Bradyrhizobium diazoefficiens: one gene and its partner. The protein of the gene in region 1 binds, or shares a complex with, the protein of each later gene. Links are inferred from orthologs where the notes say so. Each region holds a gene or a part of one and is shown in the gene's direction. Other genes may lie near its edges. The genes, in order: secY and secA.

Region 1 (11,353 bases):
GAGCCGAAGCGCCGGGTCGAGGAATTCCGCGTCACTGCGGATGCCATGATTCCGGTCGGCGCCGAGATCCAGGCCGATCACTTCGTCGTCGGCCAGTTCGTCGACGTCACCGGCACCTCGGTCGGTAAGGGTTTTGCGGGCGGCATGAAGCGCTGGAACTTCGGCGGTCTGCGCGCCACGCATGGTGTGTCGATCTCGCACCGTTCGATCGGTTCGACCGGCGGTCGTCAGGACCCCGGCAAGACCTGGAAGAACAAGAAGATGCCCGGCCACATGGGTGTCGATCGCATCACCACGCTCAACCTTCGCGTCGTCCAGACCGATGTCGAGCGCGGCCTGATCCTCGTCGAAGGCGCCGTTCCCGGCTCCAAGGGCGGCTGGATCCGCGTGCGCGACGCCGTCAAGAAGCCGCTGCCGAAGGAAGCTCCGAAGCCCGGCAAGTTCAAGGTTGCGGGCGATGCGGAAGCCGCTCCGGCTGCGCAGGAGGCGTGAGATGGAATTGAAGGTCACCACCCTCGAAGGTAAGGAAGCGGGCTCGGTCCAGCTCTCCGACGCCATTTTCGGTCTCGAGCCGCGCGAGGACATCATCGCGCGCTGCGTGCAGTGGCAGCTCAACAAGCGCCAGGCCGGCACCCACAAGGCCAAGGGCCGCGCCGAGATCTGGCGCACCGGCAAGAAGATGTACAAGCAGAAGGGCACCGGCGGTGCTCGTCACGGCTCGGCCCGCGTGCCGCAGTTCCGTGGCGGCGGCCGTGCCTTCGGCCCGGTGGTGCGCTCGCACGCCACCGACCTGCCAAAGAAGGTCCGTGCGCTCGCGCTCAAGCATGCGCTCTCGGCCAAGGCCAAGGACGGCGATCTCGTCGTGATCGAGAAGGCCGCGCTGGAAGCCGCCAAGACCAAGGCGCTGCTCGGTCACTTCTCGGGCCTCGGGCTCACCAACGCGCTGATCATCGACGGCGCCGAGCTCAACAACGGCTTTGCCGCCGCGGCCCGCAACATCCCGAACATGGACGTGCTGCCGATCCAGGGCATCAACGTCTACGACATCCTGCGCCGTCAGAAGCTCGTTCTGACCAAGGCCGCCATCGATGCGCTGGAGGCGCGCTTCAAATGACGAAGAACATCGAGCCTCGCCACTACGACGTGATCCTGTCGCCGGTCGTGACCGAAAAGGCGACGATCGCCTCGGAGCACAACAAGGTGCTGTTCAAGGTGGCCGCGAAGGCGACCAAGCCGCAGATCAAGGAAGCGATCGAGAAGCTGTTCGACGTCAAGGTCAAGAGCGTCAACACGCTGGTCCGCAAGGGCAAGACCAAGGTCTTCCGCGGCAATCTCGGCTCGCAGTCGAACTCCAAGCGCGCGATCGTGACCCTCGAAGAGGGTCATCGGATCGACGTGACCACCGGTCTGTAAGGTCGTACGACGATGGCACTGAAGACATTCAATCCCACGACGCCGGGCCAGCGCCAGCTGGTCATGGTCGATCGTTCGGCGCTTTACAAGGGCAAGCCGGTCAAGGCGCTCACCGAGGGCAAGCACTCCTCTGGCGGCCGCAACAACACCGGCCGCATCACCGTGCGCTTCCGTGGCGGTGGTCACAAGCGGACGCTGCGTACCGTCGACTTCAAGCGTGAGAAGGTCGACGTTCCCGCGACCGTCGAGCGGCTCGAATACGATCCGAACCGCACCGGCTTCATCGCGCTGATCAAGTATCAGGACGGCGAGCAGGCCTACATCCTGGCGCCGCAGCGCCTGGCCGTGGGCGACACCATCGTCGCCGGCAACTATGTCGACGTGAAGCCGGGCAACGTCATGCCGCTCGGCAACATGCCGGTCGGCACGATCATCCACAACATCGAGGTCAAGATCGGGAAGGGCGGCCAGCTCGCCCGTTCCGCGGGCACCTATGCCCAACTCGTCGGCCGCGACCAGGACTACGTGATCATCCGCCTGAACTCGGGCGAGCAGCGCCTGGTGCACGGCCGTTGCCGCGGCACGATCGGCGCGGTGTCGAACCCGGATCACATGAACACCTCGATCGGCAAGGCCGGTCGCAAGCGTTGGATGGGCCGCCGCCCGCACAACCGCGGTGTCGCGATGAACCCGATCGACCATCCGCACGGCGGTGGTGAAGGTCGCACCTCGGGCGGCCGCCACCCGGTCACCCCGTGGGGCAAGCCGACCAAGGGCAAGAAGACCCGCACCAACAAGTCGACCAACAAATTCATTCTCCTAAGCCGCCACAAGCGGAAGAAGTAAGGAACGCCGGACATGGTTCGTTCAGTCTGGAAAGGCCCGTTCGTCGAGGGTTCTCTGCTCAAGAAGGCAGATGCCGCGCGCGCGTCCGGCCGTCACGACGTCATCAAGATCTGGAGCCGTCGTTCGACGATCCTGCCGCAGTTCGTCGGCCTGACCTTCGGTGTCTACAACGGTCAGAAGCACGTGCCGGTGGCCGTCAATGAGGAAATGGTCGGTCACAAGTTCGGCGAGTTCTCGCCGACCCGGACCTTCCATGGCCACTCCGGCGACAAGAAAGCCAAGAAGGCTTGAGGATTAAACGATGAGCAAACCTAAGCGCGAACGGAGCCTCGCCGAGAACGAGGCCAAGGCGGTCGCCCGGATGCTGCGGGTGAGCCCGCAGAAGCTCAACCTGGTCGCCCAGCTCATTCGCGGCCGGAAGGCGGCTGCTGCGCTCGCCGACCTGCAGTTCTCGCGCAAGCGGATCGCGGTCGATGTGAAGAAGTGCCTGGAATCTGCGATCGCCAATGCCGAGAACAACCACGATCTCGACGTCGACGATCTCGTCGTCGCGCAGGCCTTCGTCGGCAACGGCCTCGTGATGAAGCGCTTTGCCGCCCGCGGTCGTGGCCGCTCGGGCCGTGTCTACAAACCATTTTCGCAGCTGACGATCATCGTTCGTCAGGTCGAAGCCGAAGCAGCGGCTTAAGGGCGCAGGAGCACACGATGGGTCAAAAGATCAATCCGATCGGTCTGCGTCTCGGCATCAACCGGACCTGGGATTCCCGCTGGTTCGCCGGCAAGCAGGAATACGGCAAGCTGCTGCACGAGGACGTCAAGATCCGCGAGATCCTGCACAAGGAGCTCAAGCAGGCCGCCGTCGCCCGCATCGTGATCGAGCGTCCGCACAAGAAGTGCCGCGTCACCATCCACTCGGCACGTCCGGGCGTGGTGATCGGCAAGAAGGGCGCCGACATCGACAAGCTGCGCAAGAAGGTCGCGGACATCACCTCGTCCGACGTCGTCATCAACATCGTCGAGATCCGCAAGCCGGAGCTCGATGCGACGCTGGTGGCGGAATCGATCGCGCAGCAGCTGGAGCGCCGCGTCGCGTTCCGCCGCGCCATGAAGCGCGCCGTGCAGTCGGCGATGCGTCTCGGCGCGGAAGGCATCCGCATCAACTGCTCGGGACGTCTGGGCGGTGCGGAAATCGCGCGCATGGAGTGGTACCGCGAAGGTCGCGTGCCGCTGCACACGCTGCGCGCAGATATCGACTACGGCGTTGCGACCGCGTTCACGACCTTCGGCACCTGCGGCGTCAAGGTCTGGATCTTCAAGGGCGAGATCCTCGAGCACGATCCGATGGCCCAGGACAAGAGAATGGCCGAAGGCGAGACCGGCGGCGGTGGCGATCGTGGTGGCCGTCAGCGCCGCGATGCGGCCTGAGCCAGTACAGGGAATTGAGGGCTTAAAGCCATGATGCAACCTAAGAAAACGAAGTTCCGGAAGGCGCATAAGGGCCGTATCCACGGCGTCGCGTCTTCGGGCGCAACGTTGGCGTTCGGCCAGTTCGGCCTGAAGGCGACCGAGCCTGAGCGCGTCACGGCGCGCCAGATCGAAGCCGCGCGCCGCGCGCTGACGCGCCACATGAAGCGTGCCGGCCGCGTCTGGATCCGCGTGTTCCCCGACGTTCCGGTGTCGAAGAAGCCGGCCGAAGTCCGCATGGGCTCCGGCAAGGGCTCGCCGGAATTGTGGGTGGCCCGCGTCAAGCCGGGCCGGGTGCTGTTCGAGATCGACGGCGTCAACACCCAGACGGCGCGTGAGGCGCTGACCCTGGCGGCCGCCAAGCTGCCGATCAAGACGCGCTTCGTCGAGCGCATTGCGGAGTAATGGCCATGGCCCAGATGAAGATCGAAGACATCCGCGCGATGAGCCCCGACCAGCAGGATGACGCCATCCTGAACCTGAAGAAGGAGCGCTTCAACCTGCGCTTCCAGCGCGCCACCGGGCAGCTCGAGAACACCTCGCGCTTGCGCGAGGCTCGCCGCGACATCGCCCGCATCAAGACCGTCGCCGCGCAGAAGCGCGCGAAAGAGAAGTAAGGGGCTTACGAATATGCCGAAACGTACTCTGCAGGGCGTGGTCGTCAGCGACAAGACTGCCAAGACCGTCGTGGTGCGCGTCGATCGCCGCTTCACGCATCCGATCTACAAGAAGACGATCCGCCGTTCGAAGAACTACCACGCGCACGACGAGGACAACCAGTTCAAGCCGGGCGATATGGTGTGGATCGAGGAATCGAAGCCGATTTCGAAGTTGAAGCGGTGGGTCGTGATCCGGGGCGAGCACAAGAAAAGCGCCTGATCTGTTGGCTTTAGCCGACTGACTTCAGGGAAATGTTGAGCGCCGGCTGGGCTGGCGCAATTGGAAAGAGGACGAGGTGCATCAATGATTCAGATGCAGACCAACCTCGACGTGGCCGATAATTCTGGCGCACGCCGTGTCATGTGTATCAAGGTGCTCGGAGGCTCCAAGCGCCGCTACGCCACGATCGGCGACATCATCGTCGTCTCGATCAAGGAAGCGATTCCGCGTGGCAAGGTGAAGAAGGGCGACGTGATGAAGGCCGTCGTGGTGCGCGTCCGCAAGGACATCCGCCGCGCCGACGGTTCGGTCATCCGTTTCGACCGCAACGCCGCCGTGCTGATCAACAACCAGTCCGAGCCGGTCGGCACCCGTATCTTCGGGCCCGTGCCGCGCGAACTGCGCGCCAAGAACCACATGAAGATCATCTCGCTCGCGCCGGAGGTGCTGTGATGGCTGCGAAGATCCGCAAGGGCGACAAGGTCGTCGTGCTGACCGGCCGCGACAAGGGCCGGACCGGCGAAGTGTTCGAGGTTCGTCCCGACGCCGGCACCGCGCTGGTGCGCGGCATCAACATGGTCAAGCGTCACCAGAAGCAGACGCAGGCCCAGGAGGGCGGCATCATCTCGAAAGAGGCGCCGATCCAACTGTCCAACATCGCGTATGTCGGCAAGGACGGAAAGCCGACCCGCGTCGGATTCAAGATTCTGGCGGACGGCAAGAAGGTCCGCATCGCCAAGAGCTCGGGAGCTGAGATCGATGGCTGAGGCCGCTTACACCCCGCGCCTGCGCGCGGAATACGACGCGAAGATCCGCACGGCCATGACCGAGAAGTTCGGTTATGAGAACGTGATGCAGGTTCCGCGCCTGGACAAGGTCGTGCTGAACATGGGCGTCGGCGATTCCGTCAACGACCGCAAGAAGGCCGAGACCGCCGCCGCCGAGCTGACCCAGATCGCCGGCCAGAAGGCGATCGTGACCTATTCGCGCATCGCGATCGCGACCTTCAAGCTGCGTGAGAACCAGCCGATCGGCTGCAAGGTCACGCTGCGCAAGGCCCGCATGTACGAGTTCATCGACCGCCTGGTGACGGTCGCGCTGCCGCGCGTCCGCGACTTCCGTGGCCTGAACCCGAAGAGCTTTGATGGCCGCGGCAACTACTCGCTCGGCATCAAGGAGCACATCATTTTCCCCGAGATCGACTTCGACAAGGTCACGGAAGCCCGCGGTATGGACATCACCGTCTGCACCACGGCCAAGACCGACGAAGAGGCGAGGGCCTTGTTGACCGCTTTCAATTTCCCGTTCCGGCAGTGAGACGCTGAGCTAAAGCCTCTCAAACGCGGATACCCAGGAGCCAAGCATGGCAAAGAAGAGTTCAGTCGAGAAGAACAACCGGCGCAAGCGGATGGTGAAGAACGCCGCCGCCAAGCGCGAGCGGTTGAAGGCGATCATCGCCGACAAGAAGCTGCCGATGGAAGAGCGTTTCGCCGCGACGTTGAAGCTGGCGGAAATGCCGCGCAACTCGTCGGCGACCCGCATCCGCCTGCGCTGCGAGCTGTCGGGCCGCCCGCGCTCGAACTATCGCAAGAACAAGCTGTCCCGTATCGCGCTGCGCGAACTTGGCTCCAAGGGCATGGTCCCGGGCCTCGTGAAGTCGAGCTGGTAAGGAGGGTCGTTTAGATGTCTACGCACGATCCAATCAGCGATCTGATCACCCGCATCCGCAACGCGCAGATGCGCTCCAAGACCAAGGTCTCGACGCCTGGCTCGAAGATGCGCGAGAACGTGCTCGAGGTGCTGAAGTCCGAGGGTTACATCCGCGGCTACGCCACGGTCGAGCACTCCTCGGGCCGCAGCGAGATCGAGATCGAGCTGAAATATTTCGACGGCGAGCCCGTCATCCGCGAGATCGAACGAGTCTCCAAGCCGGGGCGCCGCGTCTACGCCTCGGTGAAGGCTCTGCCGCGGGTCAACAACGGGCTCGGCATTTCGGTGTTGTCGACGCCGAAGGGGATCATGGCCGACCACAGCGCGCGCGACGCGAATGTGGGCGGCGAAGTCCTCTTCACGGTGTTCTGAGAAGGATTTTTCATCCATGTCACGTGTTGGCAAAAGGCCTGTGGCGGTTCCGTCGGGTGTGACCGCGACCGTCGATGGGCAGACCGTCAAGATGAAGGGCCCGAAGGGCCAGCTTCAGTTCGTCGTCCACGACGACGTCGAGGTGAAGCTCGAGAGCGGCCAGATCAAGGTCAAGCCGCGGGCCGAGACCAACCGCGCGCGCGCCCTGTACGGCACCGCTCGCGCCCAGGTCGCGAATCTGGTCGAAGGCGTCACCAAGGGCTTCGAGAAGAAGCTCGAGATCACCGGCGTCGGTTACCGCGCCGCGATGCAGGGCAAGAACCTGCAGCTCGCGCTCGGCTACAGCCACGACGTGATCTATCCGATCCCGGAGGGGATCACGATCGCCGTGCCGAAGCCGACCGAGATCACGGTGTCGGGCAGCGACGTGCAGCGCGTCGGCCAGGTCGCCGCCGAGATCCGCTCCTATCGGCCGCCGGAGCCCTACAAGGGCAAGGGCGTGAAGTATGTTGGCGAATTCATCTTCCGCAAGGAAGGCAAGAAGAAGTAACGGAGCCGGTCATGTCCAAAGCCAAGGTTACGAATGCCCGGCGCAAGCGGAGTGTGCGGCTGAAGCTGCGCCGCTCCGGTGGCGGCCGTCCGCGTCTGTCGGTATTCCGCTCGTCCAAGCACATCTACGCCCAGGTCATCGACGACCTGAAGGGCGAGACGCTGGCCTCTGCCTCCTCGCTCGAGAAGTCGATGCGCGACGGCGGCAAGACCGGCGCCGACATCGATGCGGCGAAGGCGGTCGGCAAGCTGCTGGCCGAGCGCGCCGCCGAGAAGGGTGTCAAGGAAGTCGTGTTCGATCGCGGCAGCTACCTCTATCACGGGCGCGTCAAGGCTCTTGCCGACGCTGCGCGTGAGAGCGGGCTGAGCTTCTAACGGAATTTGAGGATTGAGGCGCAAGCCTCTGAAGGATTGGAAAAATGGCAGAACGCGAACAACGTGGTGGACGCGATCAACGCGGCGGCGGACGCGACCGCAAGGAGCGCGAGGAGCGCGACAGCGAGTTCGTCGACAAGCTGGTCCACATCAACCGCGTGGCCAAGGTCGTCAAGGGCGGCAAGCGCTTCGGTTTCGCAGCGCTGGTCGTGATCGGCGATCAGAAGGGTCGCGCCGGCTTCGGTCACGGCAAGGCCCGCGAAGTGCCCGAGGCGATCCGCAAGGCGACCGAGTCCGCCAAGCGCAACCTGACCCGGGTCTCGCTGCGCGAGGGCCGCACACTGCATCACGACATCGCCGGCCGTCATGGCGCGGGCCGTGTCTATCTGCGTGCAGCTCCGGCCGGTACCGGCATCATCGCCGGCGGCCCAATGCGCGCCGTGTTCGAGACGCTCGGCGTCCAGGACGTGGTGGCGAAGTCGATCGGCTCGTCGAACCCCTACAACATGGTGCGCGCGACCTTCGATGCGCTCAAGCACCAGGATTCGCCGCGTTCGGTCGCAGCCCGCCGCAACATCAAGGTGTCCACTCTGCAGTCCCGCCGTATCGGCGGTGATGCCGAGGCGGCTGCCGACTAACGGAAGGTTCGGAGTAGACTCCCATGGCCAAGGACGCCGCTAAGTCCAGCAAGACGATCAAGCTCGAGCAGACCGGCAGCGCGATCCGCCGCCATCACTCGCAGCGGTCGACGCTGATCGGGCTCAAGCTCAACAAGATCGGCCGCACCAGCGAACTGCCGGATACCCCGGCGGTCCGCGGCATGATCGACAAGGTTCACCATCTCGTCCGCATCGTCGACGAGAAGTAAGCAAAAGCGCATGATCCCGAAACCGGGTGCCGGTCTTCGGTGACGATCATGCGCAAGACACAAGGAGAAGGGCGATGAAGCTCAGCGATATCGCCGACAACGCCGGGTCGCGCAAGAAGCGTATGCGCGTCGGCCGCGGCATCGGTTCGGGCAAGGGCAAGCAGTCCGGCCGCGGCGGCAAGGGCCAGACCGCGCGTTCGGGCGTGCGCATCAAGGGTTTCGAAGGCGGCCAGATGCCGATGCATCGCCGTCTGCCCAAGCGCGGCTTCAACAACATCTTCCGCGTCGAGTTCGCCGAGATCAATCTCGACCGGCTCCAGGAAGCGGTCGATGCCAAGAAGATCGACGCCGGCAGCGTCGTCAATGTCGAGGCCCTGGTGAAGGGCGGCGTGCTGCGCCGCGCCAAGGCCGGCCTGCGGCTGCTCGGCCGTGGCGAGCTCAAGTCCAAGCTCAACATCGAAGTGCACGGCGCCAGCAAGACCGCGATCGCGGCGGTCGAGAAGGCCGGCGGTTCGGTGAAGATCCTCGCCCCCGCCAAGGAAGAAGGCGAGGCGGCGTAACAACTGCGTCATTGGCCCGCGCCTCGCGGGCCTTTACGCATGCGGGACGATGGACTTATCGAAGCCGAAGCCCCAGATAATGTCCGGCGTCCGCTAGAATAGCCCGGCCGCGGGTATCACGGCGCAACAGGCGGCGGGAGAAAGTCCAAGATGGTCTCTGCAGCGGAACAACTGGCAGCCAATCTCAATTTCGGCGCGTTTGCGAAGGCCGACGAACTGAAGAAGCGCATCTGGTTCACCCTGGGTGCGCTGCTCGTTTATCGGCTCGGAACCTACATCCCGCTGCCGGGCATCGATCCCAACATCTGGGAGCAGGTGTTCAAGTCGCAGGCGGGCGGCATCCTCGGCATGTTCAACATGTTCGCCGGCGGCGGCATCCACCGCATGGCGATCTTTGCGCTGAACATCATGCCGTACATCTCGGCCTCGATCATCATCCAGCTCCTCACCACCGTCTCGCCGCAGCTCGAGGCGCTGAAGAAGGAGGGCGAGGCCGGCCGCAAGACGCTGAACCAGTACACCCGCTACCTGACGGTGATCCTGGCCGCGTTCCAATCCTATGGTATCGCGGTGGGTCTCGAAGGCGCCGGCAATGTCGTCAGCGACCCCGGCATGTTCTTCCGCCTGTCCACGGCAATCACGCTGACCGGCGGCACCATGTTCCTGATGTGGCTGGGCGAGCAGATCACCTCGCGCGGCATCGGCAATGGTATCTCGCTGATCATTCTCTCCGGCATCGTCGCCGAGCTGCCCGCGGCGCTCGCCAACATGCTCGAGCTCGGCCGTCAGGGCGCGATGTCGACCGGCCTGATCCTGGTCGTGATCGTCATGGCGGTCGCCGTCATCGCTTTCATCGTGTTCATGGAGCGCGCCCAGCGCCGGCTCCTGATCCAGTATCCGAAGCGCCAGGTCGGCAACAAGATGTTCGAGGGCCAGTCCTCGCATTTGCCGCTCAAGCTCAACACCTCGGGCGTGATCCCGCCGATCTTCGCGTCCTCGCTGCTGCTGCTGCCGACCACGGTTGCGAACTTCAACGCCGGCCGCGGGCCGGAATGGTTCCAGTGGATCACCACCCAGCTCGGCCACGGCCGCCCGCTGTTCCTGATCCTCTATCTCGCCCTGATCGTGTTCTTCGCCTTCTTCTACACCGCGATCGTGTTCAACCCGACCGAGACCGCTGACAATCTGAAGAAGCACGGCGGCTTCATCCCGGGCATCCGTCCGGGCGAGCGCACCGCCGAATATATCGACTACGTGCTGTCGCGCATCACTGTGCTCGGTGCGATTTATCTCGCGATCGTCTGCTTGATTCCGGAAATCCTGATCTCCTACGCCTCGGTGCCGTTCTACTTCGGCGGCACGTCGCTGCTGATCGTCGTCAGCGTGACCATGGATACGGTGGCGCAGGTGCAGGGCTATCTGCTGGCGCATCAGTACGAAGGTCTGATCCGCAAGTCGAAGCTGCGCGGCGGCCGCCGCCGCTAAGCGCAGCGCTTTCAAGGCGGCGCGACAGCGCCGCCGATTCGCCGTGCGAGCAACGCGCGGCGCCCGCGCAAGCGGTGAGCCAGTCATGCGGCCATGTCGGCAGAGCTGCTCTCACTGCGACGCAATCACTGATTTCAAAGGCCTTCTTGGCGTCCGGGCATTTGCTCCCCTATGATATGGGTAGCGGTGCGGCGCTGATTATGATTTGCACTGTTACCGAACTTTCAAACACAGGTGCGCGACGTATCGCTCACCAATCCGGGGGGCGTACGCCGATGAGAATCATACTTCTGGGACCGCCGGGGTCGGGCAAGGGGACCCAGGCGCAGCGGCTGGTGCAGCGCTATGGCATCGTCCAGCTCTCGACCGGTGAGATGTTGCGCGCGGCCGTCGCGGCGGGAACGCCAGTCGGGCTGAAGGCCAAGGAGATCATGGCGAGCGGCGGCCTCGTGCCCGACGACGTCGTGGTCGGAATCATCTCCGACCGGCTCGATCAGCCGGACGCCAAGGCCGGCTTCATCCTCGACGGTTTCCCGCGGACGGTGCCGCAGGCCGAGGCGCTGGACGAACTGCTCAGGCACAAGCATCTCAAGCTCGACGCCGTGATCGAGCTCCGTGTCAACGAGAGCGCGCTTTTGAGCCGCGTCGAGACCCGCGTCGCCCAGATGCGGGAGCGCGGGGAGGAGATCCGGGTCGACGACACCCCGGAGGTCTTGACCAAGCGTCTGGCCAGCTACCGCAGCCAAACCGAACCCCTGATTCACTATTATTCCGAGCGTCGGAAGCTCTCCACCATCGACGGCATGATGGCGATCGACGAGGTCACCCGCGC
Region 2 (11,844 bases), 2.6 Mb from region 1 along the record:
GGCACCGGCACCAGCATGTCGGCGCCGGCGAGCAGCTCGCCGCCGGCGCGCGCCATCCAGCGGCCCATGGCCGGCGCCAGATCGGTGCGGTCCTGGTATTTCAGCGCATGCACCAGCGTGCGCGCGATGTCGTCGTAACGCACCGCTGCACGCGCCCGCTGGTAAGCCGGCGGGCTCGCGATCGCCTCCATCGACAGCATCTCGGGGCCGGGATCATAGACAAAGGGAATGCCGAGCCGCGGGCAATAGGGCCGCTCGATGAACGACAGCTTTGCCCAGCAGGCCGCGCACACGCCTTCGCCGTCGACCGGCTCGCGGCAGGACACGCACAGCGTCGGCAGCGCAATGTCGAGCGCCAGCCGTGTCGCCCGCACCAGCACATGGCGGCCGGCCGTCCATGCGGCCCGCAGCGGCGCGGAGAGGGAACGGGTGGGGGCGGCGTCGGCTTCCATCGAAGGAGGCTAGCGCTCTGTTTGCGGGGGCTCAAGCCACGCTCTCGTGCCCCGGACGCTGCGCAGCGCGTAGCGGTGCGCTGCAGAGCCGGGGCCCAGAACCTGTGTGCGCCGAGACATGGGTCCCGGCTCTGCGGAGCGTCACTGCGTGCCGCACCGCGTCCGGGACACGAGAGCGATTGCCAGACCGACTTGGATCGGCGTAACCAGCGGCATGGCCCAGCCCCCGCAAACCCCGCCCGCTTTGTTCGATCGTGCCTTGCTGCTTGCGCGGCAGCACCGCGCGCGGGCGCAGGGCGCGGCGACCTTTTTGCTTGATCGCGTCGCCGAGGACATGTCCGACCGGCTGGCCGCGGTGATGCGCGCGTTTCACGCCCCGGCCGATCTCTGGACACCCGGTGAAGGGCTCGCGGGGCTGCGCACGCGGCTTCCGTCCATCGAACGGATCGCGCTCGATGCGGCAGGCTCGGAGAAATTGCCCTTCGCGCCGGAAAGCCTCGATCTCGTCGTCTCCGCGCTGGCACTGCAATTCGTCAACGACCTGCCGGGCGTACTGGCGCAAATCCGCCGGGCGCTGAAGCCGGACGGGCTGCTGCTCGCCGCGATGATCGGCGGCGACAGCCTGACCGAGCTGCGGCAGGCCTTTGCCGCGGCGGAGGCCGAATGCGAAGGCGGCGTATCGCCGCGCGTGGCGCCATTTGCCGATCTGCGTGACATCGGCGCGCTGTTGCAGCGGGCGGGCTTTGCGCTGCCGGTGACCGATGTCGACCGCGTCGTGGTGCGCTATGCCAATGCGTTCGCGCTGATGCAGGATCTCCGGCGCATGGGCGCGGCCAATATGCTGCTCGAGCGGCGCCGCGCGCCGAGCCGTCGCGCGACACTGCTGCGCATGGCCGAAATCTACGCCGATCGCTTTGCCGATGCCGACGGCCGCATCCGCGCGACGTTCGACATCATCTGGCTCTCAGGCTGGGCGCCGCATGCGAGCCAGCAGCAGCCGTTGAAGCCGGGTTCGGCGAAGGCGAGTCTCGCGGAGGCGGTGAAGAAGACGGGGAGAAAGTGACGTGTGTCCCGGACGCGCAGCAGCGTTCTTACGCTGCTGTGTAGAGCCGGGACCCAGCCTGCCGAAAGCAGGGCCCCGGCTCTGCAGCGCACCGCAAGAGCGCTGCGCTGCGTCCGGGGCACACTGATCTCACATCAGCAAATCAATCAGATGCGGGATCAGCGGAATATCCGCCGGCGGCATCGGGTAGTCGCGCAGTCTGTTGGCGCGGACCCAGGCCAGATTCTGGCCCTCGCGCGCCTCCACCATGCCCTCCCAGCGCCGGCAGATGTACAGCGGCATCAACAGATGAAAGGTCTCGTAGCCGTAGCTCGCGAAAGTGAGCGGGGCCAGGCAGGGCTCGGCAACAGTGATGCCGAGCTCCTCGTGGAGCTCGCGGATCAGGCTCTGTTCCGGCCGCTCGCCCGCCTCGAGCTTGCCGCCGGGAAATTCCCATAAGCCCGCCAGCGGCTTGCCCTCAGGGCGCTGTGCGATCAGGACGCGCTTGTCGGCGTCCACAAGCGCACAGGCCACGACAAGGGTGAGCTTGAGCTCGGCCATGCCCTACGACCTGTAATCGCCGTTGATCGCGACATACTCCTTGGTGAGATCGCAGGTCAGCACACGGTCGCGGCCCTTGCCGAGGCCGAGCGAGACCTTGATCGCGATCTCCGGGGCCTTCATCGCCTCTGACACCTGCGCCTCGTCGTAATTAGGATCGCGCGCGCCGCTCTTGGCGACGCGGATGCCGTTGAAGGCGATCGAGAGCTTGTCGCGGTCGGCCGGCTCGCCGGCCTTGCCGACCGCCATCACCACGCGGCCCCAATTGGCGTCCTCGCCGGCGATCGCGGTCTTGACCAGCGGCGAGTTGGCGATCGACATCGCAATTTTGCGCGCGGACGCCTTGGTCTTGGCGCCCTCGACCGTGATCTCGACCAGCTTGCGCGCGCCTTCGCCGTCGCGGGCCACCTGCTCGGACAGGTTGGCGAGGATCTGGTTGAACGCCTTGGCGAACGCTTTCAGGCGCGGGTCGCTGGCGCGGCTGATCTTCGGCGCGCCGTGCGCGGCGGCAGCGCCGGTGGCGAACGCCAGCAGCGTATCGGAGGTCGAGGTGTCGCCGTCGATCGTCACCGCGTTGAACGTGTCCTCGACGCCGGCCTTGAGCAGCGCCTGCAGCGCGGCCGGCGCGATCGGCGCGTCGGTGAAGATGAAGGACAGCATCGTCGCCATGTCGGGCGCGATCATGCCGGCGCCCTTGGCCATGCCGTTGATGGTGACCTTGGCCTTGCCGAGCTTGACCGTCGCGGTCGCGATCTTGGGGAAGGTGTCGGTGGTCATGATCGCCTTGGCGGCGGCGAGATAGTCGCCGGGCTCGGCGGCCTCGGCGAGGCGCCCCAGCACGCCGTCGAACTTGGTCGCATCCAGGGGCTCGCCGATTACGCCGGTCGAGGCCAGGAAGATTTCGCTCTCGCTGCAGCCGACCGCCTTGGCCGCGATCTTGGCGGTCAACGCGGTGGAGGCGCGGCCGGTCTTGCCGGTGAAGGCATTGGCATTGCCGGAATTGACGACCAGCGCGCGCGCCTTGCCGCCCTTCAGCTTGGCGCGGCACCATTCGACCGGCGCTGACGGGCACTTCGATTTGGTGAAGACGCCGGCGACCGCGGTGCCCTTGTCCATCATTGCCAGCAGGACGTCGGTGCGGTTCTTGTAGCGGATACCGGCCTCGGCCGTCGCGAGGCGGACGCCCGCAATGGTGGGCATGTCGGGAACGTTCTTCGGGGCGAGGGGAGAGACGGCTGAGGACATCATGGGCGCCTTGATGAGGTCTGAACATGCAGATGGCCGGGCGATGCCCGGCCATTGCGACGTTAGATACTATTGGCGTCCCAGAAGTGACAGCGAATTCTTACTTCTTCGCGGTCCTACTTCTTTGCAGGCGGCGCCATCTTGCTGTCGGACGGCTTGGCCGCGTCGGCCGGCTTCGCGTCCGATTTGGCGTCCTTGGAGGCGTCGGCCTGGTCCATCCGCTCGACCTTGGCGTCCGCGCGCAGCTTGGCGACGTAATCGGCCTGGGCCTTGCGGGTGACGTAGTTCTCGATCTGGGGCTTGACCTGCTCGAACTCCGGCGCCTTGCGATTGCGCTTTTCCTCGACCTTGATGATGTGCCAGCCGAACTGCGACTTCACGGGGTCGGAAATCTTGCCGGGCTCCAGCGCGAAGGCCACCGCCGAGAATTCCGGCACCATCTGCTCCTTGGTGAAGAAGCCGAGATCGCCGCCGTCGGCGGAGCCCGGATCCTTGGACTTCTTCTTGGCGAGCTCGGCAAAGTCGGCGCCCTTGTCGAGCTCGGCCTTCACCGCCTTGGCCTCGTCCTCGGTCTCCACCAGGATGTGGCGGGCACGCACCTCCTGCTCGCCGGTGATCTGCTTGGAGGCCTCCTCATAGACCTTCTTCATGGCGTCGGGGGTGGTGGCGGCCTTGCCCTCGTTGGCGAGCAGGCCGTCCATCAGCAGGCGGTTGCGGGCGAACGCCAGGCGCTTCTTGAACTCCTCGCTGTCGCCGATCTTCTTGTCCTCGGCAGCCTTGCTGACGATCTTCATGTCGATCAGGAACGACAGCACATTCTCGTCCTTGGTCGCTGGGTCCATCTGGGCGAGGCTCGGCCCGAGCTCCTCCTCGGCCATGGCGACGTCGCTCTTCTTGATCTCCGCGCCATTGACCTTCGCCAGCACCGGATCGTCGGCGGCCCGCAACGGGCCCGGAAGCGCCAGGGACAGCGCCAGAGCGAGGCATCCAGCCAGGGCGGAGGCATGGCGGAAACGCTGGCCGGTGGTTACCGGGAACGAGGTGGTCATGGAAAATCCTTTTGTTGAAGCAGGGGGCTGCTCGAGCGGGGCGGACACTCGCCCAATTCAGGGGGGCTTTGCAACGCGAAAAGTCTGTCAATTTGATGAATTGGCCGCAATGCGGCCGCCGTTGACAAGGCTAGGGGCCGGCCATATCTCTGCCCGGTCGCGTCCATGGCGATGGCGTTTATTTTGCTGCGTTTTTGGCCGTTGAACCCTGACTTGCCCAATTCCCACCCATATGGCGGACGACCCCCCGCAGTCCGGGCTCTGGCGCCATAAAGCGTCACGGTGAGTTGATAGGCAGGTGGGTGACAACATTTCGGCTGCCACGCGGTTAAATCGCGAACACAGGAACTGGTCATGATCGGCGCGCTCGCCCGCAAATTTTTCGGCTCCTCCAACGATAGGCGGGTGAAGGGATATCAGTCCCGCGTCAACGCGATCAACGCGCTGGAGCCCGAGCTCATCAAGCTCTCGGACGAGGAACTCAAGGCCCGCACCGCCGAATTCAAGAAACAGCTCGCCGAGGGCAAGACGCTCGACGACCTGCTGGTGCCCGCCTTCGCCACCGTGCGCGAGGCCGCCAAGCGCACGCTCGGCCAGCGCCATTTCGACGTCCAGCTGATCGGCGGCATGGTGCTGCACGAGGGCGACATTGCCGAGATGAAGACCGGCGAAGGCAAGACGCTGGTGGCGACGCTCGCGGTCTACCTCAACGCGCTCGCCGGCAAGGGCGTTCACGTCGTCACCGTCAACGACTACCTCGCCCGCCGCGACTCCGGCTGGATGGGCCAGATCTATGGCTTCCTCGGCCTGACCACCGGCGTCATCGTGCACGGCCTCGACGATTCCGAGCGCAAGGCGGCCTATGCCTGCGACATTACCTACGGCACCAACAACGAATACGGCTTCGACTATCTGCGCGACAACATGAAGTACCGGCTCGACGACATGGTCCAGCGGCCGCACTTCTACGCCATCGTCGACGAAGTCGACTCCATCCTGATCGACGAGGCGCGCACGCCGCTGATCATCTCCGGCCCGCTCGACGACCGCTCTGATTTCTACAACACCATCGATGGTTTCCTGCCGAAGCTCGACAAGTCCGACTACGACGTCGACGAGAAGCAGCGCACCGTGACGCTGACCGAAGCCGGCATGGAGAAGATCGAGACCTTGCTGCGCGACGCCGGCCAGCTCAAGGGCGAGTCGCTCTACGACGTCGAGAACGTCTCCGTCGTGCACCACATCAACCAGGCGCTGCGCGCCCACACGCTGTTCACCCGCGACAAGGACTACATCGTCCGCGACGACGAGGTCGTCATCATCGACGAGTTCACCGGACGCATGATGCCGGGCCGGCGCTATTCCGAAGGCCTGCATCAGGCGCTGGAGGCCAAGGAGCACGTCCAGGTCCAGCCCGAGAACCAGACGCTGGCCTCGATCACCTTCCAGAACTATTTCCGCATGTATGAGAAGCTGGCCGGCATGACCGGCACGGCCGCGACCGAAGCCGACGAGCTGTTCGACATCTACAAGCTCGAGGTCGTGGAGATCCCGACCAACCTGCCTGTGGCGCGTCTTGACGAAGACGACGAGGTCTACAGGACGCAGAAGGAAAAGTACCAGGCGATCCTCGCCGAGATCGAGCGGGCGAACGCGCGGCTGCAGCCGGTGCTGGTCGGCACGGCGTCGATTGAAAAATCGGAAGTGCTCGCCGAATTCCTCAAATCGAACGGCTACAAGCAGATCGACTTCGGCAAGGAGCACGCGCTCGACAAGCTCTACGCCGCCGCCCGCGCCGGCAAGCCGGCAAAACTGTTCGCGGTGCTGAATGCGCGCTTCCACGAGCAGGAAGCCTATATCGTCGCGGAAGCGGGCGTGCCCGGCGCGATCACGATCGCGACCAACATGGCCGGCCGCGGCACCGACATCAAGCTCGGCGGCTCGCTCGAGATGCGTCTCCAGCAGGAGACCGCCGGCATCACCGACGAGGCAGAGAAGGCGAAGAAGATCGAGCAGATCAAGGCCGACATCGAGCGCTTCCGCGACATCGTGCTGAAGGCGGAAGAGACCGTCGAGGTCGAGCCGGCGAAGGGTTCAAAGCCCGCCAAAACCGTGAAGAAGCCGGGCGGCCTCTACATCATCGGCTCCGAGCGCCACGAATCCCGCCGCATCGACAACCAGCTGCGCGGCCGCTCCGGCCGTCAGGGCGACCCCGGCCGCTCGAAGTTCTTCCTGTCGCTGGAAGACGATCTGATGCGCATTTTCGGCTCGGATCGTCTCGACAGCATGCTGCAGCGTCTCGGCCTGCAGGAGGGCGAGGCCATCATCCATCCCTGGATCAACAAGGCGCTGGAGAAGGCGCAGCAGAAGGTCGAGGCGCGCAACTTCGACATCCGCAAGAACCTGCTCAAGTTCGACAACGTCCAGAACGACCAGCGCAAGGTGATCTTCGACCAGCGCGTCGAGCTGATGAAGGACGAGAGCGTCGCCGAGACCGTCGCAGACATGCGCCACGCCTTCATCGAGGACCTCGTCACCAAGCACGTGCCCGAGCATGCCTATGCCGAGCAGTGGGACACAGCCGGGCTCAAGGAAGAGCTGAAGCGTGTGCTCGATCTCGACCTTCCCGTCGACGACTGGGCCAAGGAAGAGGGTATCGCCGACGAGGAGCTGCTCACCCGCATCGAAAACCGCGCCGACGAGCACATGGCGGCCAAGGTCGCGCAATGGGGTCCCGACGTGATGCGTTACGTCGAGAAGACCATTCTGCTGCAGACGCTGGACCATCTCTGGCGCGAGCATCTGATCATGCTCGACCACCTCCGCCAAGTCATTGGCCTGCGCGGTTACGGCCAGCGCGATCCGTTGCAGGAGTACAAGACCGAGGCCTTCAACCTCTTCCAGGAGATGAGCGCGCATTTGCGCGAGGCCGTCACGGCGCAGCTGATGCGCGTCGAGATCGTCCCGCCGGAGCAGGAAGCCCCGATGCTGCCCGCGATGGAAGCGCACAAGTTCGATCCGAACACCGGCGAAGACGAAATGGCGCTCGCCAGCGTCACCCTCGCCCCGCAGGCCACCGACGCAGCGCTGCGCGACCCGAAGAACCCGGCGAGCTGGGGCAAGGTCGGCCGCAACGAGGATTGCCCGTGCGGCAGTGGCAAGAAGTATAAGCACTGCCACGGGCGGTACGCGTAAGGGCTGAATGCGTTTGCGAGGCGCGACGATAGCGCCTCGCTCTCCACTGTCGTCGCTCGGCTCGACCGGCGCCCCAGTGTGCCGCAGCTTCTCGGCTTAATCACAACTTTCGCTGGAATACCGGATTGCCCGCCCTCATGCGCGGTTGCGCACGACACGGCGATGATGGCTGAGGGCGTTTCACGTGAGAAAGGCGCGGCGGCTTTACTTCACCGCCCCGAACCGGCTCTCAAAGGAGTTCGACGACACCACGGGTGCTGCGCCGGCCATCTGCGTGCTGTCGGCCGCCCCATCGCTCACCGACGGCTTCAGCGCCGGACGCGTCTGGGCGAGCCGCGTGTCGGGCTGCGGCTTCGGCGCCTCGGCGGGCTTGGCCGCGGCAACCGCCGGCTTCGGCGCGTCCTTTGCTGCATCCTTCACCGCTTCCTTGGACTTGTCGTGGCCCGGCACGAAGCGGGTCACGGCAGCCTTCAGCCTTGACGCTGCGGTGGTCGGCGTCGTGGACGTCGCGGCCGGGGCGACGGACGCAGTGGCTTGCGGCGGTGGTGTCGTCGTCGCCGTCGTGTCGGCGGAGCCGAGGCCCATCTTGCGGCCGAGGTTGGAGAAGAAGCCGCCGCCGGATTTTTCGGCCGCGGCGACGCGCGTGTTGGTCGCGGGCGCGGCTACGGCAACGACCGGCTCTTCCTGCGGCGCGGGCGCGGACGCCACCGCATCGAGGTTCGGCTTGGGCGGATTGACGTGGCCGGGGATCGTGCCCGGCGCCTTCGCCATCGCCAGCATCTGCAAGGTGGTGCCTTCGGCGCTCTCGGACAGGCCGGTCGAGCCTTCCGGAATCTTGGCGGCAAAGATCTTGTTCATGCCGCCGTCGATGCCGGTGTTCATGCGCGCCACCGGCGTGCCCTTGGCGACGAGCTTGGCGTATTCGGCCTCGTCCTTGGCCTGCTTCTCGCGCACGGCGCTCGCGATCTCCTCGGGGATCACATAGGCCGGGCATTTTGCGGAAGCATCGAATATGGGATCGCGCTTGGCATCGGCCGGCTTGGCCGCGTCGAACACGTATTTCTTCTCGCAGAAATCGACCTTCGGCTCCTGCCGCGTCACCTCGAAATGATCATAGCCTTCCTTGATCATCTTCCAGAACGGCATGTTCGGATTGTTCCGGTGCTTGGCCATGTTCACCGGCGTCATCTTGAACGGATAGGCCTGCAGCTGGAACGCCTTCTGGCCGCCGAAGAAGGATTCGCGCCCCAACGAATAGATCTCCGCGATCTGCTCGTCCGTCATCGCGTAACAGCCGCGCGAAGAACAGTCGCCATGCACCATCAGTTGCGAGCCGGTGCGGCCCAGCGCCTTGTCGAACGCGTTCGGGTATCCGGTATTGAAGGAAAGATAATAGGCCGATTGCGGATTCATCTGGCTCGGATTGATCGAATAAAATCCTTCCGGCGCCTGGCGGTCGCCTTCGCGCACCTTGGGGCCGAGATCGCCCGACCAGCGGCAGATCGGATAGGTCTTGAGCAGCGCGAACTGGCCGCTTCGGGTCTGCTTCCAGACTTCGAGCTCGGCCTCCTGCTTGAACAGGCGCACCAGGATCGGCGATTGCAGGTCCATGTCCTTCTCGGCCATCGCGGCGAGAAGTTTTGGCGGCACCGGCTGGTTGGCCTTGGCATTGGTCGCGAGCGAAACCTGGTCGGTGTCGCAGCCGGTCAGCAGAACGCCGGCCGTCATCAGCGCAACCGAAGCCAAGAGCGCGCGAGCAAGCGAACGAGAAATCAAGATGGACCCCACACCGTGCCGGGCAGAGAGCGCGAACCCCACTTCGTTTGGCGCATGATCCGAGCGGACAACCGACCCGCCGTGGCGGGCTCGTTCAGATCACGCCCCAGCGCTGATGCCCTGAAGCCATTGATTAAAATTCTAACCTCTGGGTGATGCGGTCGCAACCCGAGCGGGGATCACGAGGGCGTTGGCCCAAAGGTGTGGTCAACAGAGACTTAAACTGGGCGGAACTTGGACCTTGCAGCCAAATTGGAACGGAGATCGCTGATTTGGGCAAAAAAAGGGTTAACGCGGGGTTACCGGGGCTCTTCGCCTCTCCCGCTTGCGGGGAGGGGTCGGCATAGGCGGGCCTTGGCCGCCGTTCTTCGAGAACGCCGATGCGAAGCATCGGCTATGGCGCCGGGTGAGGGCTCTCTCCTCTTGGGGGTTCTCATTTGCGGAGACCCCCTCTCCCCGACCCTCCCGCAAGCGAGGGAGGGGGCGCACCACCGCCGTCGCGCCGAAATGGGCTCGAATCACCCCAGTTTCCGGCCGATATCGAGGAATTTCTGCCGCCGCTGCTTGCGGATGGCCTCGCCGTCGAGGCCGCGGAGTTCGTCGAAGGCCTTGGCGATGGCATCGCCGGTGGTGGCGATCATGGCGGCGGGGTCGCGGTGGGCGCCGCCGACCGGCTCCTTCAGGATCTGGTCGATCACCCCGAAGCGGAGCATGTCCTGGGCGGTGATCTTCATGTTGTTGGCGGCTTCCTGCGCCTTGGTGCCGTCGCGCCAGAGGATGGAGGACGCCGCCTCCGGCGAGATCACGCTGTAGATCGCGTGCTCCAGCATCAACACCTTGTTGGCAGTGGTGATGGCGATGGCGCCGCCCGACATGCCCTCGCCGGTGATGATCGCGACATTCGGCACGGTCAGCGCCAGGCACGCGTCGGTCGAGCGCGCGATCGCCTCGGCCTGGCCCCGCTCTTCGGCGCCGATGCCGGGATAGGCGCCGGCGGAATCGGCGAGCGACAGCACCGGCAGGCCGAACCGCTCGGCCATCTCCATCAGCCGCACGCATTTGCGATAGCCTTCGGGGCGCGCCATGCCGAAATTGTGCTTGATACGGCTCTCGGTGGAATCGCCCTTTTCCTGGCCCATGACGCAGATCGGCTCGCCGCGGAAACGGCCGAAGCCGGCCACCAGCGCCTCGTCCTCACCGAACTTGCGGTCGCCGGCGAGCGGGGTGAATTCGGTGATCAGGCCCTTGATGAAGTCGTTGAAATGCGGTCGCTGCGGGTGCCGCGCCACCAGCGTCTTCTGCCACGGCGTCAGATTCAGATAGAGGTCGGCCAGCGCCTGCGCCGCCTTGTCCTCGATCCGCCCGATCTCATCGCTGATGTCGGTGCCGGAGGCCGCAAGCGTGCGCAATTCGTCGAGCTTGGAGTCGAGCTCGGCGACGGGCTTTTCGAAGTCGAGATAGCTGCGCATCTGGTCTGGCATCAACTCAATATAGGAAGGATCGGGCGAGGCGGCGAAGCGGATCTGGGCTCAAGGAAAGAACTGTAGCTTCTTCAAGGACTTGACCTGAGCGCCATGCGAAGCGCGCCAGATCGTTCGAAAGGCCCCGGCTCTTTCTGCGGAGATGTGGCCGAAGTCAAGGCGGTTTCGGGGGTTGCCCGGGGCCGAACTCTCGTGTCCCGGACGCGCTGCAGCGCTCTATCGCGCTGCTGCGCAGAGCCGGGACCCAGCAAGCAGCATGGGCCCCGGCTCAGCAGCGCACCGTTTCACGCTGCGCTGCATCCGGGGCACGAGACCTGTTTACTTCTCCGCCAGCGGGTGCAGGTCGCGCACCAGGCTCTTCAGCCGCTCCTCAACCACATGGGTGTAGATCTGGGTGGTCGAGATGTCGGTGTGCCCCAGCAGCGTCTGCACGATCCGCAAGTCGGCGCCGTTGTGCAGGAGATGGCTGGCAAAGGCATGGCGCAGCACGTGCGGGGAGACCAGCCGCGCCTGCAGGCCGGATGCGACCGCGAGCTCCTTGAGGTCGCGGGCGAAATGCTGCCGCGTCAGGTGCCCGCTCTCGCCGAACGAGGGGAACAGCCATTTCGCGGCGGCGAGGCTGTGCTTCTTTTTCTCGGTCTTCGCGGCTTCCGTCGCCGCGAGATAATCCGCCATCGCCTGACGCGAGGCCTCGTTGAGCGGCACCAGCCGTTCCTTGTTGCCCTTGCCGCGCACCACGATCATGCGCGCATCGCGCTTGGCCGCCGAGCGCGGCAGCGCCACCAGTTCGGAGACGCGCAGGCCGGTGGCGTAGAGCACTTCCAGCAGGCAATAGAGCCGCAACGCGCGCAGCCGCTTCGAGGGTGAGGCATCTTCCGCCTCGCTCAATTCCTTGGCGCGGCGGAGCATGCGGTCGACATCGGCGATCGACAGCACCTTTGGCAGGCCGCGGCCGCGCTTCGGGCCGGACAGGATCGCGGCGGGATCATCGCTCCGGATCCGCTCGTTCAGCAGGAAGCGATAGAGATGCCGCATCGCCGACA

Evidence for each region.
Region 2: the proteins of secY (region 1) and secA are in contact, whole or in part, in a crystal structure (PDB 3DIN), measured with the Thermotoga maritima proteins. The link is inferred for Bradyrhizobium diazoefficiens from one-to-one orthologs. Residues at the interface, in WP_004081795.1 of Thermotoga maritima: Glu108, Gly109, Glu110, Glu111, Ala236, Glu237, Arg238, Arg239, Ile240, Thr241, Ile242, Gln243, Tyr244, Ala245, Arg246, Arg247, Val248, Thr249, Gly250, Arg251, Arg252, Val253, Tyr254, Gly256, Ala257, Ser258, Thr259, Tyr260, Leu261, Pro262; in WP_004082002.1 of Thermotoga maritima: Glu261, Ala262, Arg263, Lys300, Ala301, Arg302, Thr303, Ile304, Ile305, Leu323, Tyr324, Asp325, Pro326, Val329, Ser330, Tyr333, Ile336, Lys340, Phe345, Val349, Glu363, Phe364, Tyr374, Ser375, Gly376, Gly377, Glu393, Ile395, Thr482, Ser483.

The regions. Positions count from the first base shown.
Region 1 is NZ_CP067100.1:3,426,845-3,438,197, forward strand. The notes cover bases 8,452-11,353. They hold secY (preprotein translocase subunit SecY), read left to right. Parts: upstream 8,452-9,186; coding sequence 9,187-10,521; downstream 10,522-11,353. Other genes in these bases: rpmD (50S ribosomal protein L30), read left to right, coding at 8,452-8,476; rplO (50S ribosomal protein L15), read left to right, coding at 8,551-9,036; JJB99_RS16325 (adenylate kinase), read left to right, coding at 10,797-11,353. In the rest of the region: rplC (50S ribosomal protein L3), read left to right, coding at 1-492; rplD (50S ribosomal protein L4), read left to right, coding at 494-1,114; JJB99_RS16230 (50S ribosomal protein L23), read left to right, coding at 1,111-1,413; rplB (50S ribosomal protein L2), read left to right, coding at 1,426-2,259; rpsS (30S ribosomal protein S19), read left to right, coding at 2,272-2,550; rplV (50S ribosomal protein L22), read left to right, coding at 2,561-2,947; rpsC (30S ribosomal protein S3), read left to right, coding at 2,965-3,684; rplP (50S ribosomal protein L16), read left to right, coding at 3,715-4,128; rpmC (50S ribosomal protein L29), read left to right, coding at 4,134-4,340; rpsQ (30S ribosomal protein S17), read left to right, coding at 4,354-4,602; rplN (50S ribosomal protein L14), read left to right, coding at 4,687-5,055; rplX (50S ribosomal protein L24), read left to right, coding at 5,055-5,369; rplE (50S ribosomal protein L5), read left to right, coding at 5,362-5,919; rpsN (30S ribosomal protein S14), read left to right, coding at 5,966-6,271; rpsH (30S ribosomal protein S8), read left to right, coding at 6,286-6,684; rplF (50S ribosomal protein L6), read left to right, coding at 6,701-7,234; and 4 more genes. UniProt on the Escherichia coli protein: The central subunit of the protein translocation channel SecYEG. Consists of two halves formed by TMs 1-5 and 6-10.
Region 2 is NZ_CP067100.1:782,322-794,165, forward strand. What follows is about bases 4,352-7,744. They hold secA (preprotein translocase subunit SecA), read left to right. Parts: upstream 4,352-4,703; coding sequence 4,704-7,544; downstream 7,545-7,744. In the rest of the region: JJB99_RS03640 (ComF family protein), read right to left, coding at 1-452; JJB99_RS03645 (methyltransferase domain-containing protein), read left to right, coding at 667-1,515; JJB99_RS03650 ((deoxy)nucleoside triphosphate pyrophosphohydrolase), read right to left, coding at 1,645-2,055; bifunctional glutamate N-acetyltransferase/amino-acid acetyltransferase ArgJ, read right to left, coding at 2,059-3,300; JJB99_RS03660 (peptidylprolyl isomerase), read right to left, coding at 3,417-4,349; JJB99_RS03670 (L,D-transpeptidase family protein), read right to left, coding at 7,749-9,272; JJB99_RS03675 (acetyl-CoA carboxylase carboxyltransferase subunit alpha), read right to left, coding at 9,839-10,801; site-specific tyrosine recombinase XerD, read right to left, coding at 11,120-11,844. UniProt on the Escherichia coli protein: Required for protein export, interacts with the SecYEG preprotein conducting channel.